DNA from 2 places in the Nocardioides sp. YJ-D4 genome. Region 2 is predicted to be linked to the other one. Evidence: riboswitches for the same ligand, from Rfam matches in the RefSeq annotation. Region 2 holds a riboswitch; the other holds the start of a gene.
The links. Region 2 has a riboswitch for glycine ahead of gcvT (glycine cleavage system aminomethyltransferase GcvT). Riboswitches for the same ligand answer to the same signal wherever they lie in the genome.

Region 1 (6,779 bases), 1.2 Mb from region 2:
GGGCGCGAAGGTCGCCACGACCACGACCAGCGAGGGCTACTTCAAGCCCGGCATCGACTTCTACTCCAGCGGCAGCAACCAGGGCCAGGCCCTCATGCTGCAGAGCTTCGCGGCGAGCCACAACGTCAAGGCCGTGACGATCGGCATCGGCGGCAACGACTTCAACTTCGCCGCGATCGTCACCCAGTGCGTGCAGAACTTCCTGCTCTCGCCGTCCTGGAGCAAGGACTATTGCAAGGACGACGCCGTCGTCACCAACGCCATGGCAGCCGGCAACGTCGCCGCGGTACGCGCCAGGATCGCCACCGCGTTCCAGAACGTACGCACCGCCATGCGAAACGCGGGCTACGCGGACGGCGCCTGGACCCTGATCGTCCAGAACGTGCCCTCGCCGCTCGCGACCTCCTCGGTCTACCGCTACAGCGAGTCCGGCTACACCCGTCAGAACACCGGCGGCTGCGGCTTCTGGAACGCGGATGCCGACTACGCGTACAACACGATCCTGCCGACGATCAACAACGCGATCTCGGGTGCGGCGAGCGACTCCGGGCTGACCAACATCAAGAAGATCGACGTCACCGGCGCCTTCGCGGGCCGTCGGCTGTGCGAGAACACCGTGGGTCTTCTCGAGGAGAAGGGGCTGTCGAGCTGGCGGGCCTCTGGTGCGGTCGACCGCACCGAGTGGGTCAACCAGATCCGCACCGTCTCCACCGCGAGCGGCAACTACTACATCCAGGAGAGCCTGCACCCCAACTACTGGGGACAGCTCGCCCTGCGCAACTGCCTACGCCAGGCCTACAACGGCGGCGCGCCGAGGTCCGGCACGTGCACCCACGGCACCGGGCTCAACGCCAACGGCGAGCCGATCATGACCCTGAGCTGACCAAGACCTCGCCGAGTCGGCGCGTCACGACGCGCCGACTCGGCGATAACGTCACTCGGCGAAGGACTCCACCGGCGGGCAGGAGCAGACCAGGTTGCGGTCGCCGTAGGTGTTGTCGATGCGGGCCACCGGCGGCCAGTACTTGTCCGGGTCGATGCCGCGCGGGAAGACGGCCTCCTCGCGGGAGTAGGCGCGGTCCCAGTCGCCGACGAGGGCACGAGAGGTGTGCGGAGCACCGCGCAGGACCGAGGTCTCGGCGGTCCACTCGCCCGAGGCGACCCGGTCGATCTCGCCCTTGATCGCGATCATCGCGTCGATGAACCGGTCCAGCTCGCCGAGGTCCTCGGACTCGGTGGGCTCGACCATGAGTGTGCCGGCGACCGGGAAGGACATCGTCGGGGCGTGGAAGCCGTAGTCGATGAGCCGCTTGGCGACGTCGTCGACGGTGACACCGGTCTCCTTGGTGATCGGCCGCAGGTCGAGGATGCACTCGTGCGCGACCAGGCCGGTCTCGCCGCGGTAGAGCACCGGGAAGTGCTCGTTGAGGCGCGAGGCCACGTAGTTGGCCGACAGCACCGCGGCCGACGTCGCCCGGGTCAGACCCTCGGCGCCCATGAGCCGGACGTACGCCCACGAGATCGGCAGGATGCCGGCCGAGCCGTACGGAGCCGCCGAGATCGCGCCGATGCCCGAGCGCTTCGAGGTGTCCGGGTGCAGGGAGTGCGAGGGCAGGTAGGGCGCCAGGTGGGAGCGGACCGCGACCGGGCCGACGCCCGGACCGCCACCGCCGTGCGGGATGCAGAAGGTCTTGTGCAGGTTCAGGTGGGAGACGTCGCCACCGAACTCGCCGGGCTTGGCGTAGCCCAGGAGCGCGTTGAAGTTGGCGCCGTCGATGTAGACCTGACCGCCGGCCTCGTGCACCAGCGAGCAGACCTCGGTGATGCCCTCCTCGTAGACCCCGTGGGTCGAGGGGTAGGTCACCATGATCGCGGCGACGTTCTCGCCGTGGGCGTCCAGCTTCGCCCGCAGGTCGTCGAGGTCGACGGTGCCGTCCTCGGACGACTTCACGACCTCGACCTTCATCCCGGCCATCACGGCCGAGGCGGCGTTGGTGCCGTGCGCGGAGGACGGCATCAGGCAGATCTTGCGGTGACCCTGGCCCTGCGCGTCCAGGTAGCCGCGGATCGCCATCAGGCCGGCGAACTCACCCTGCGAGCCGGCGTTCGGCTGGATGGAGACCTCGTCGTAGCCGGTGACCTCTGCCAGCCAGCCCTCCAGCTCACCGACCAGACGCGTGTAGCCGGCGGCGTCCTCGGCGGGCACGAACGGGTGCAGGTCGGCGAAGCCGGGCAGCGAGATCGGCTCCATCTCGGTGGTCGCGTTGAGCTTCATGGTGCACGAGCCGAGCGGGATCATGCCCTTGTCCAGCGCGTAGTCGCGCGCCGCCAGCTTGTGCAGGTAGCGCAGCATCTGGGTCTCGCTGTGGTGCGCGTTGAAGACCTCATGGGTCAGGTAGTCGGTGGTGCGCAGCAGGCCGTCAGGCAGCGCGCTGGCCGTGGTGCGGTCGATCTCGTCCAGGTCCGCACCCGCGACGCCGAAGGCGTTGAGCACGGCCGACAGGGTCGAGCGCGTGGTCGCCTCCGAGGTCGAGATACCGACGGTGTCGGCGTCAACGAGACGAAGATGTACGCCGAAACGGCGCGCCGCGGTGACGACGTCTGCCGCCCGGCCGGGGACGGTGACACCCAGCGTGTCGAAGAACGTCTCCGAGACCAGCGGGAGCCCGGCCGACTTGAGCGCGGCGGCCAGGACGGCGGCGTAGCGGTGGGTCCGGGTCGCGATCGTCCGCAGCCCGTCGGGGCCGTGGTAGACGGCGTACATCGAAGCGCCGACGGCCAGCAGCACCTGCGCGGTGCAGATGTTGGAGGTCGCCTTCTCGCGGCGGATGTGCTGCTCGCGGGTCTGCAGAGCGAGACGGTACGCGGGCCGCCCCTCGGCATCGACGGAGACGCCGACGAGACGACCCGGCAGGTGCCGCTCGATCCCCTCGTGGACGGCCATGTAGCCGGCGTGCGGGCCGCCGTAGAAGAGCGGGATGCCGAAGCGCTGGGTGGAGCCGACGACGACGTCGGCGCCGAGGGTGCCGGGCGCCTCCAGGACGGTGAGCGCGAGCAGGTCGGCGGCGACGACGGCGAGCGCACCCCGCTCGTGGGCGGCGTCGATGATCGGCTTGAGGTCGGGGACGCGACCGGAGGCGCCGGGGTACTGCACCAGCACGCCGATCACGTCGCCCTCGGGCAGACCCTCCGAGAGGTCAGCCACGACGACCTCGAGGCCCATCGCCTCGGCACGCACCTTCACGACCTCGATCGACTGCGGCAGGGCGTCGGCGTCGATGACGAACGGACCGGAGCCCTTGCGGTTGGCCCGGTGGACCAGCGCCAGCGCCTCGGCGGCCGCGGTGCCCTCGTCCAGGAGCGAGGAGTTGGCCACCGGGAGGCCGGTCAGGTCGCCGACCATGGTCTGGAAGTTGATGAGCGCCTCGAGGCGGCCCTGGGAGATCTCGGGCTGGTAGGGCGTGTAGGCGGTGTACCAGCTGGGGTCCTCGAGCACGTTGCGACGGATCACCGGCGGCGTCACGGTGGCGTGGTAGCCGAGCCCGATCATCGCCTCGCCGGGCTTGTTGGAGGCTGCGATCTCCCGCGCCAGCGACGCGACCTGCGCCTCGCTCAGCGCGGCCGGCAGGTCCAGCGACTCGACCGAGCGGATCCCGGCCGGGACGGCGGCGTCCATCATCGCTGCTACCGAGTCGTACCCGAGCCGCGCGAGCATGGTCGCCTCGTCGGCGGCCGAGAGTCCGACGTGGCGCGCCACGAACGGGGAGGCGGCGTCGAGCTCGGACAGAGTGGGCGTGTCGGACACAGTGGCTCCTGAGGGCATCTAAGACAACTCGTACGCCCTCCCCCTCTGTCACCGCACCTGCGCCGCTTCAGAGTTGCCTGGTCCGCACAGTCGTGGATGCCTGAGAGTTTCCGGGGAGGAATTGCCCCTTCGGCGCCCCTTCGAGAGGAGCTCTCCCGTGCGGGATGGTCAGCAGCTCCAGCATAAACGACTAGACCCCGAGGCCCCGCCTCTGCGGGGACCTCGGGGTCTAGTGTTACGTGACGTTTACTAGCCTGCGTTGCGCGCCGCGCGGCGGGCGGAGAGCTCATCGGACATCGAGGCGACCTGCTCGCCGTCGTCGGTCGTACGCTCGCTGGGGAGCTCGGAGAGCGTGCCCTCGATCTCGCGCCAGACGCCACCGATGGCGATGCCGAAGACGCCCTGCCCGCCCTGGAGCAGATCGATGACCTCGTCGTTGCTGGTGCACTCGTAGACCGAGGCGCCGTCGCTCATCAGGGTGACGCGGGTCAGGTCGTCGGTGCCCCGCTCACGCAGGTGCTGCACGGCAGCGCGGATCTGCTGCAGCGAGATGCCGGCGTCGAGGAGCCGCTTGATGACCTTGAGGATCAGGATGTCGCGGAAGGAGTAGAGCCGCTGGGTGCCGGAGCCGGTGGCCCCACGCACGCTCGGCTCGACGAGACCGGTGCGCGCCCAGTAGTCGAGCTGGCGGTAGCTGATCCCCGCAGCGTTGCAGGCCGTCGGCCCGCGGTAACCGGTGTCGCTCGGCAGGGGCGAGACATCGTCGGTGAAGAGAAGGCCCTGCTCGTCAGCCTGCTCCGCCGCGCGTTGCGCGTCGTCGGCGCCGTGCCCGGGCTTCTGCTCGTGGTCGAACACGATGTCCTCCATCGTCTACTCCGTTGTGCGTAACTCCACTCGGGGAATGAACGGCTGCGGCGGGGGGACCACATCGTTGGAGTTACAACAGAGACAACTACAAGGTAAGCGCCGCAAGGGCCCTGGTCAAAGAACCCCCTCCGGCGTGTCGTCGCGGCTAACCCTCAAGTAGAGCCTGAGGCTTTCGACGCCTGGCGGTCGCCACGAGGGCGGTCAGCACCAGGACGCCGGCCCCGACAAGGAGAGATACCTGCATCCCCGGGAGCGTGAGGATCCCGGACACACCGGCCCCCAGACCACCGAAGACGGCGACCGCGATCGCGCCGCCCGTCTGCCGGAACGTGCTCAGCGCGCCGGTCGCGACACCCACGCGGGCGGGCTCGACGGCGTCGATCAGGTCGGCGGTGACGAGGGTGATCGCCAGCGCGCCGCCGGTGGCGAGCGGGACGAGCAGCACCAGGACCAGCCAGACCGGCGTCGTCGTCGTGAGCGGGAGCAGGGCGAGCATTCCGGCCGCGAGGATCAGCTGGCCCCCGACGATGAGCGCGCGGCGGCCCACGACGTACGCCAGGCGCGGCGCCACGACGTTGGCGCAGGTGGTCATGGCCGCCGGGATGACGAACATCAGCCCGGCCTCGGCACCGCTCCAGCCCCGCACCTGCTGGTAGTAGAGGCCGAGCAGGAAGATCCCGCCGTAGAACCCGAAGTTGATGCCGAACCCGGAGACCAGCGCGACCGCGACCCTCCCCTGGGCCACCAGCGCGAGCGGCAGCACCGGCGCCGCCGAGCGACGCTCCACCACGACGAAGGCGACGGCCGCCGAGACGGCTACCGCTGCCGCGAGCAGGGCAGGCGCGTGCCAGCCGGCGTGACCGGCCTCGATGACGGCGTACGTCAGCGCCGACAGCGCGAGCACGGCGAGCGCCTGGCCAGGGAGATCGAGCGGTGCCCGGCGCCGTACCGCCCGGATCCGCAGACCGGCCAGCAGGGCGACGATGAGGATCCCGACCGGGACGTTGACCAGGAACACCCAGCGCCAGCCGGCGTACTCGCTCAGCAGGCCTCCGGCCACCGGCCCCAGCGCCATCGCCGCCGATCCGCCGATCGTCCACACGGCGATGGCCTGCCCTCGGGCCCGCGCATCGTCGTACGCCACCCGGACCAGCGCCAGCGACGCCGGCATGACCAGCGCGGCGGCAGCACCCTGCAGCACCCGGGCCGCGATGAGCGCCGGCATCACCGGAGCGGCCGCGCAGGCCACGGAGGCGACGGTGAACAGCACCACCCCCAGCGCATAGGCCCGGACCGGTCCGACCCGGTCGGTCACCGCGCCCGCCGAGAGCATCAGGGCCGCGAACATCAGCGTGTACGCATCCACGACCCACTGCAGACCAGCCATCCCGCCACCCAGGTCCCGGTGCAGGTAGGGCAGCGCGATGTTGACCGCGGAGACGTCGACGGTGATCACCGTGAAGCCCAGGAGTGCGGCGAGCAGCGCTCGAACGCTTCCCGCGGGCGCGGCTGCCGGACCTCCGCTCGGCACCTCATGGGCTACTGCGGTCATCGTGCTCCTCCTCCAGGTCGTTGTCCCCGAAAGTCTGGTCGCGTCGCGCGCGCAGAGGCAGACCGCGCGATGCCGGGGTGTCACCAGGGGTGGGTGTGACACGGCCCCTCACGCGAACCTGACCTGCGGCACACTGGTAGGGATGAGCGATATGGCTGCGACCGAGCTGGGGCGCTACCTGCGTGCCCGCCGGGCCCGGGTGACCCCGGAGGAGGCAGGCCTGCCCGCCGGCACCGGCGTGCGGCGTACGCCTGGGCTGCGGCGCGAGGAGCTCGCGGCGCTCGCCGGCGTCTCGGTGGACTACTACACGCGGCTGGAGCGCGGACGGGAGACCAACCCGTCGACGGCCGTGCTGGACTCGCTGGCCCGCACACTGCGCCTCACCGGCGATGCCCATCAGCGCCTGCACGAGCTCGCCGAGGTCGCCTCGGGACGGTTCAGCGAGCCTCAGGCGACGACCGACACGACAGTACGTCCCTCGGTGCTCGCCATGATCGAGAGGCTACGACCGCTGCCGGCCTTCGTGTTCAGCAGGCACAACGATGCACTCGCCGC
Region 2 (6,779 bases):
GCTCCGGCCTGCCGGAGGCCCAGAACTTCGCACAGCCGACGAGCACGTCGGCACAGATCTTTCCGAGTGCGACGCAATTGACGGAAATTCCGTTGCGCGGCCCGATATGGTCAAGGTCACAAAGTTACTGAACTCGGGGACTCGGAATGAAGATCAAGAAGGTCAATGCGGCGGGCGCCGTCGCACTTGCGCTCACAACTGTGTTGTTGCCCGCGTCAGCCAACGCCCACGAGGGAACATCGATCGGCTACACACCGATCGATGCGGTATCGGAGCATGTCGCCAGGGTCACAGCGGAGGAGCTGGTCGCGGCCGAGGCAGAGATCTGGCGCACGGGCGATCTGGCCACGGCCAAGTCGTTGGCGCTACGCACGCTCGACTCTCGGCTCAGCACCACCCTCTCACCAGAAGCAGTTGCCAAGGTGCTCGAGCGGGCAGCGATGCTCCGGAAGACGGTTACAGACAGCGGCTTTGAGATCACGCGGTACAGCGCCAGCGAAGACTACCGATTGGTCACGGGTGAGGGTCGGACCGTTGTTGAGGTGACGGTGATCCGAAGCTGGGTCGAGACCGACACAGTCACCCGCGAGCAGACAGACGTCGGAGACACTGACGTCTATCGCCTACCGCTTGAGCCAACGACCGATACTCGGATCCCATCCGCGTCAACCGTCGAGATTGCCGCGGAGGGCGAGCAAACGGCGAGCGAGCCTGGCGCCAAGTCAGCAGACACGCTTACGGAACAGGCTGAGAGCGAGACCGCCAAGCCACCGTCTTCCAAGCCCGAGGACTCCGATGTCACGGACGGAACGGTCGGCACGACCGCAAACAGTTTCAACTACACCGCGTTCGCGAACTACGGAAAGAAGTGGACCTCGTCCCCGTATAACGGCGACAAGAAGGAGGACTTCAACCCCAGCTATCCCTACTTCAAGAACAACTGCGCGAACTTCGTTTCACAGATGTACAACAAGGGCGGATGGAAGCGCACCGGCGGCGTCAACCCACGTTTGGACGGGAACTGGGACGACGATCTCTCCGGCCCCGCTGGCCCCTCACGCACGTGGTCGCAGGCCAAGGAGTTGTATAAGTACGCCAAGAACGAGAAGGGCCTCGACCCGCTCGGCAACATCTGGAACGCGGCCCCAGGCAACACGTACTTTATGGACTGGGACGGCGACAGGGTGATCAATCACGTCACTGCTGTCACTGCGCGATCCTCCCGAGGCATCCCGCGCATCAGCCAGAAGACCGCGAACCGCCACAACATGCTGCTCACCACCTGGAAGGCTAAGGTCGATGACAGCCACCCCAAGGTGAAGTGGTACGGCCTTCGTCGAACTACCTGACATCTGACAACGGGATAAGGACCCTCAACATGTGGATGTTTCTCGGATCGTGGATCTTCGTGTTCTTGTTGGTGGCGGTGGCCGGCGTCGGCCTGTTCGCACTGTGCAGACGACAGACCAGAATGACCGCCGCCATCGCGGCCGCCGCTTTCCTGGTTGCGACCGGCGTGTTTGTGTCATTCCTCGTCTCGCCGACGACGGTGGATGACGGAGTCATCTGCGGCGGGACCGTCGGAAGCACCCATGCTGATCCCCTCGACGATATGACGGCTGACGACCTTGCAGCCGAAGGAGCCGAGGACTACAGCGACGATTGCCGCGACGCCGCGCGCGGGCGCTTTGCTCTCATCGTCGGAAGCTACGTCATCGTGCTCGCCGGCATCGCTGGAGCCGTAGCAGCTCGGGGTTCGTCGCGTCAGCGGCGATCCGTCTCCGTCTGACGCTGCCTGGACGCGAACGCGGCTTCTCAGTTGGTGTCGGCCAGGTCTCCGAGGACCTCGATTCGGTCGGACCCGCTGAGCAGGCCGCCCATGGGCGAGACCTCGCGCATCTCGATGGAGTCGCGGTCGAGGCCGGTCATGACGCGCTGCAGGCCGCGTACGTCCTCGCTGTCGATGAGCGAGGTCCAGCGCTCGAGGTTCCGCTCGTGCGGTTGCCCGCTGACGTTGCGGCGGAGGTGGTCGAGGCGGCGCTCGATCCGCGGTTTCCACTCCTGCAGCGTCGTCGAGGTCAGGTCACCCGAGAGGCGTCGGTGAAGCATCCACGAGCGGCGTACCGAGCGCGTCAGGTCGGGCGTGACGGGGCGGCGTACGACCTCGAGGCGCCAGCCCATGCAGGACAGCAGGCGGTCGAGCTGATCGTCGCTCAGGTCGACCTTCCCGGAGAGGAACTGGCTGATGCTCGGCTGATGAACGCCACTGGTTCGCGACAGCGTCGACTGTGTGGTGCCCGTCTCGAGCATCACCTCGCGCAGGATCTCTCCACGTGACGACATGATCCGATCATAGCAAGATCTACTATGAGGCGCGTCGGCTCAGCACTCGATGACGTTGACCGCGAGGCCGCCGCGGGAGGTCTCCTTGTACTTGATCTTCATGTCGGCACCGGTCTCGCGCATCGTCTTGAGCGCCTTGTCGAGGCTGACCTTGTGGGAGCCGTCGCCGTTGAGGGCGAGGCGGGCGGCGTTGATGGCTTTCACGCTGGCGATGGCGTTGCGCTCGATGCACGGGATCTGCACGAGGCCGCCGACCGGGTCGCAGGTGAGGCCGAGGTTGTGCTCGATGCCGACCTCGGCGGCGTTCTCGACCTGCTCCGGGCTGCCGCCCAGCACCTCGCACAGCGCCCCGGCGGCCATCGCGCAGGCCGAGCCGACCTCGCCCTGGCAGCCGACCTCGGCGCCGGAGATCGAGGCGTTGGTCTTGCACAGGATCCCGATGGCGGCCGCGGTGAGCAGGAACCGGACGATGCCGTCCTCGATCGCGGCCTCGTCCAGCCCGGCCTGGGGAGCCACGAAACGTACCCAGTAGTGCAGGACGGCGGGCACGATGCCGGCCGCGCCGTTGGTGGGAGCGGTGACGACCCGGCCGCCCGAGGCGTTCTCCTCGTTCACCGCCAGCGCGAACAGGTTGACCCAGTCCATGACCCGGAAGGGGTCCTGGGCACCGGCTCCGGAGGACAGGTCGCGGTAGAGCAGCGGCGCCCGGCGTGGGACCCGCAGACCACCAGGAAGTACGCCGTCGGTGACCGGGTCACGGTCGCAGCCGGCCTGCACGCAGTCCGCCATCACCCGCCAGATCTCGAGCAGGCCGGCGCGGATCTCCTCGTGCGTACGCCAAGTCAGCTCGTTGGCGCGCATGAGGTCGGAGACCCGGAAGCCCTCGCGCTCGCAGGTGCTGAGCAGCTCGGCTCCGGTGGTGAAGGGGAAGCGGACCGGCGAGCGGTCCGGCACGACCCGGGCGGCGCCCGAAGCGTGCTCGTCGACCACGAAGCCGCCGCCGACGGAGTAGTAAGTGCGCTCCCGGCGTACCTCTCCGGAGGCGTCGTAGGCGGTGAACACCATGCCGTTGGGGTGACCCGGCAGGCTCTTGCGGCGATGCATCACCAGGTCGGTGTCGGCGTCGAAGCGGATCGGGGTGGCGCCGCCCAGCGACAGCTCCCGGCGCTCCCTGATGGCCGCCACCCGACCGGACGAGGCCCGGGTGTCGACGGTCGCCGGCTCCTCACCCTCGAGGCCGAGCAGCACCGCGCCCTCCGAACCGTGACCGTGACCGGTGGCGCCGAGCGACCCGAACAGCTCGGCCTTCACCCGCGTGACCGCGTCCACGAGACCGTCCGTGACGAGGCCGTCGACGAACGTCTTCGCGGCGCGCATCGGCCCGACGGTGTGGGAGGACGAGGGCCCGATGCCGATCGAGTAGAGGTCGAAGGTGCTCAGGGCCATCGCCACGACCGGTGCCGGGGCGCCGCTGAGGTCAGCGGTCACGACGGTTCACTCCTCGATCAGAGCGTCGTAGGCCGCGGCGTCGAGCAGGTCGGGAGCGCCGGAGACACGCATCTCGAAGAGCCAGCCGGCGCCGAACGGGTCGCTGTTGATCAGCGCGGGGTCGGCGACGACGGCCGCGTTGATCTCGAGGATCTCACCGTCGGCGGGCGCGAAGAGGTCGCTGACGGACTTCGTCGACTCCAGCTCACCGCAGCTCTCTCCCCCGGTGATCTTGCTGCCCGCCTCGGGCAGCTCGACGAAGACGATGTCTCCCAGCGCCTCGGTGGCGAAGGCGGTGACGCCGACGCGCGCGACATCGCCGCGGGTCTCGATCCACTCGTGCTCGGCGGTGTAGGACAGGTGGGTCGGGTTGCTCATGGCTGCGCTCATCTCTCGGCTCATTTCTTGGAGTAGAAGGGAAGGTCGACGATCTCGGCGTCCTCGCGGCTGCCGCGCACGTCGACGTGGACCTTGGTGCCGGCCGCGGCGAGATCAGGCCTGACGTACGCCATCGCGATGGGACGTCCGAGAGTCGGCGACGGGGAGCCGCTGGTGACCACGCCGATCTCGTCGCCGGTGGCCGGGTCCACGACGGCGTAGCCCGCCCGCGGAGAGCGGCGACCGGCAGCCACCAGGCCGACGAGCACGCTGCGCGGGCCCTCGTCGCGGCGTACGGCCAGGGCGGCGTCGCCGACGAAGCCGTCGGGCTTGTCGAAGACGACGACCCGGCCGAGACCGGCCTCGAAGGGGGTCGTCTCGCGGTTCAGCTCGTGCCCGTAGAGCGGCATGCCGGCCTCGAGCCGGAGAGTGTCGCGGCAGGCGAGCCCGGCGGGCTGCAGGCCGTGCGGCGTACCTGCCTCGGTGAGCGCCTCCCAGACGGCAGCGGCCGACGAGGGCGCGCAGTAGATCTCGAAGCCGTCCTCACCGGTGTAGCCGGTGCGGGCGAGCAGGGCCTCGACCCCGGCGACCGTGCCGGCGTCGATGGCGTAGTACTTCAGGGAGGAGACGTCCAGGTCGGTCACAGCGGCCAGGATCGCCGCCGAGGCGGGGCCCTGGACCGCGATCAGCGCCCACTCCGCGGAGGCGTCGTGGACCGCGGCACCGAACCCCTGGGAACGCTCGACCAGCGCCGGAGCGACGACACCGACGTTGCTCGCGTTGGCGACGACCAGGTAGCGCTCCTGCTCGAGCCGGTAGACGACCAGGTCGTCAATGATGCCGCCGTCCTCGGCGCAGATCATCGAGTAGCGGGCGCGGCCGATGCCGATCGCCGAGGGCCTGCCGACCAGGGCGTGGTCGAGGGCGCGTCCGGCCTCGGGGCCGGTCACCTCGATCTCGCCCATGTGGGACAGGTCGAAGAGGCCCGCGGTGGTGCGTACGGCATGGTGCTCGGCGGTCTCCGAGCCGTAGCGGACCGGCATGCTCCAGCCGGCGAAGTCGGTGAACGAGGCGCCGAGCGCCTGGTGGATCGCGTGCAGAGGGGTAGGGACGGGTGAGGTCATGTGTGCGGGAGGCTCCCTGGTGGTGGGTGCCGACAGCGGCACCCGTGGACGGGTGACCTCCCCGCTCTGTCATCGCTACCTGAGAGCTTCACCGCCCGAAGGGCGATTTGCACCGTGGGTGCAGGATCCAGCGGATCCTGTCTTTCCAGAGGTCGCCTCACCACAGCGGTCATGGGGCCTGAGAGATTCTGGGGAGGTTTGCTCCTTCGGCGCCTCACCCCGGATGGGCAAGGACTCTCCCGCTGCGGTTCAAGTGGCGGATGTGAAGTTGTGCGGCAAACCTAGGTGTGGCCATCTCAGCCGTCAAGATGACGACCTACGATGGCCCGATGCCACTGACCAGCACCAGCAGCCGGGTTCCCGTGGTCATCCTCACCGGCCATCTCGGATCGGGTAAGACGACGCTGCTCAACCATCTGCTGCGCCAGCCCGGCGCTCGGGTGGGCGTGGTCGTCAACGACTTCGGCGACATCAACATCGACGCCGGGCTGGTCACCGGCCAGATCGACGAGCCGGCCTCGATCGCCGGCGGCTGCCTGTGCTGCCTGCCCGACGCCGGCGGCCTCGACGACGCCCTCGAGAAGCTGACCCACCCGCGGCTCGCGCTCGACGTCGTCATCGTCGAGGCCAGCGGGATCGCCGAGCCCGGCACGCTGGCCAAGCTGGTCCGGTTCAGCGGTGTCGAGCGGGTACGCCGCGGTGGGCTCATCGAGGTCGTCGACGCCTCGGCGTACTTCGACACCCTCGACGACGGCCGGGGCCCGGCGCCGGTCCGGTTCGCGGCCGCCTCGCTGGTCGTGATCAACAAGACCGACCTGGTTCCGGCTGCCGAGCGGGACGAGGTCCTGGCGCGCATCGAGCGACGCGTGCGCGAGCACAACCCCGAGGTCCACATCGCGTACGCCGTGGGTGGCCGCATCGACCCGCGACTCGTCTACGACGCCGCCGTGCCCGAGGACCCGCCCGACGAGCTGCCGATCGCCGCGCTGCTGCGCGAGGCGGCCGCTTCCCACGAGGCACATCAGCATGCCCGGGCGGTCACCGTGACGACGCCGGGCACCATCGAGCCGGGTCGACTGGTCGACCTGCTCGAGGAGCCACCGGCGACGGCGTACCGGGTCAAGGGGACCGTCGCCGTCGCGACCGGCCAGGGGCCGCGCAGCTACCACGTGAACCTGGTCGGACGCAGCGCCCACGTCGCCGCAGCCAGGCGGACACAGGACGCGACGAGCGAGCTCGTGGCGATCGGCCTCGAGCTCGAGACCGACTCAGTCCGGATGGACCTCGCCGATGCCCTCGCCCCGGCCGAACGACCGAGCACCGAGGGTCTTCGCCGGCTACGCCAGCTGGTCCGGGTCAGTCTCTGAGACCGAGGTCCATCCCCGGACCCGATGGACGGTCGCCGTCTTCGGGTGGGATCCGGTGGGCGGCCCGATCTCGAAGAGG

Region 1: linked by a shared signal. The riboswitch ahead of gcvP (aminomethyl-transferring glycine dehydrogenase) and the one ahead of gcvT (glycine cleavage system aminomethyltransferase GcvT) in region 2 are both predicted to bind glycine.

Annotation. Positions count from the first base shown of each region.
Region 1 covers NZ_CM132932.1:236,699-243,477, forward strand. Annotated here, with positions in the region: gene ACW14X_RS01230 (hypothetical protein) at 1-883, shown strand, start outside; gene gcvP (aminomethyl-transferring glycine dehydrogenase) at 935-3,823, opposite strand; glycine riboswitch at 3,883-3,973, opposite strand; gene ACW14X_RS01240 (MerR family transcriptional regulator) at 4,055-4,672, opposite strand; gene ACW14X_RS01245 (MFS transporter) at 4,818-6,224, opposite strand; gene ACW14X_RS01250 (helix-turn-helix transcriptional regulator) at 6,367-6,779, shown strand, end outside.
Region 2 covers NZ_CM132932.1:5,117,999-5,124,777, reverse strand. Annotated here, with positions in the region: gene ACW14X_RS24475 (amidase domain-containing protein) at 147-1,349, shown strand; gene ACW14X_RS24470 (hypothetical protein) at 1,379-1,789, shown strand; gene ACW14X_RS24465 (helix-turn-helix domain-containing protein) at 1,816-2,343, opposite strand; gene ACW14X_RS24460 (L-serine ammonia-lyase) at 2,383-3,789, opposite strand; gene gcvH (glycine cleavage system protein GcvH) at 3,838-4,221, opposite strand; gene gcvT (glycine cleavage system aminomethyltransferase GcvT) at 4,230-5,333, opposite strand; glycine riboswitch at 5,390-5,488, opposite strand; glycine riboswitch at 5,490-5,585, opposite strand; gene ACW14X_RS24445 (CobW family GTP-binding protein) at 5,663-6,700, shown strand; gene ACW14X_RS24440 (hypothetical protein) at 6,671-6,779, opposite strand, start outside.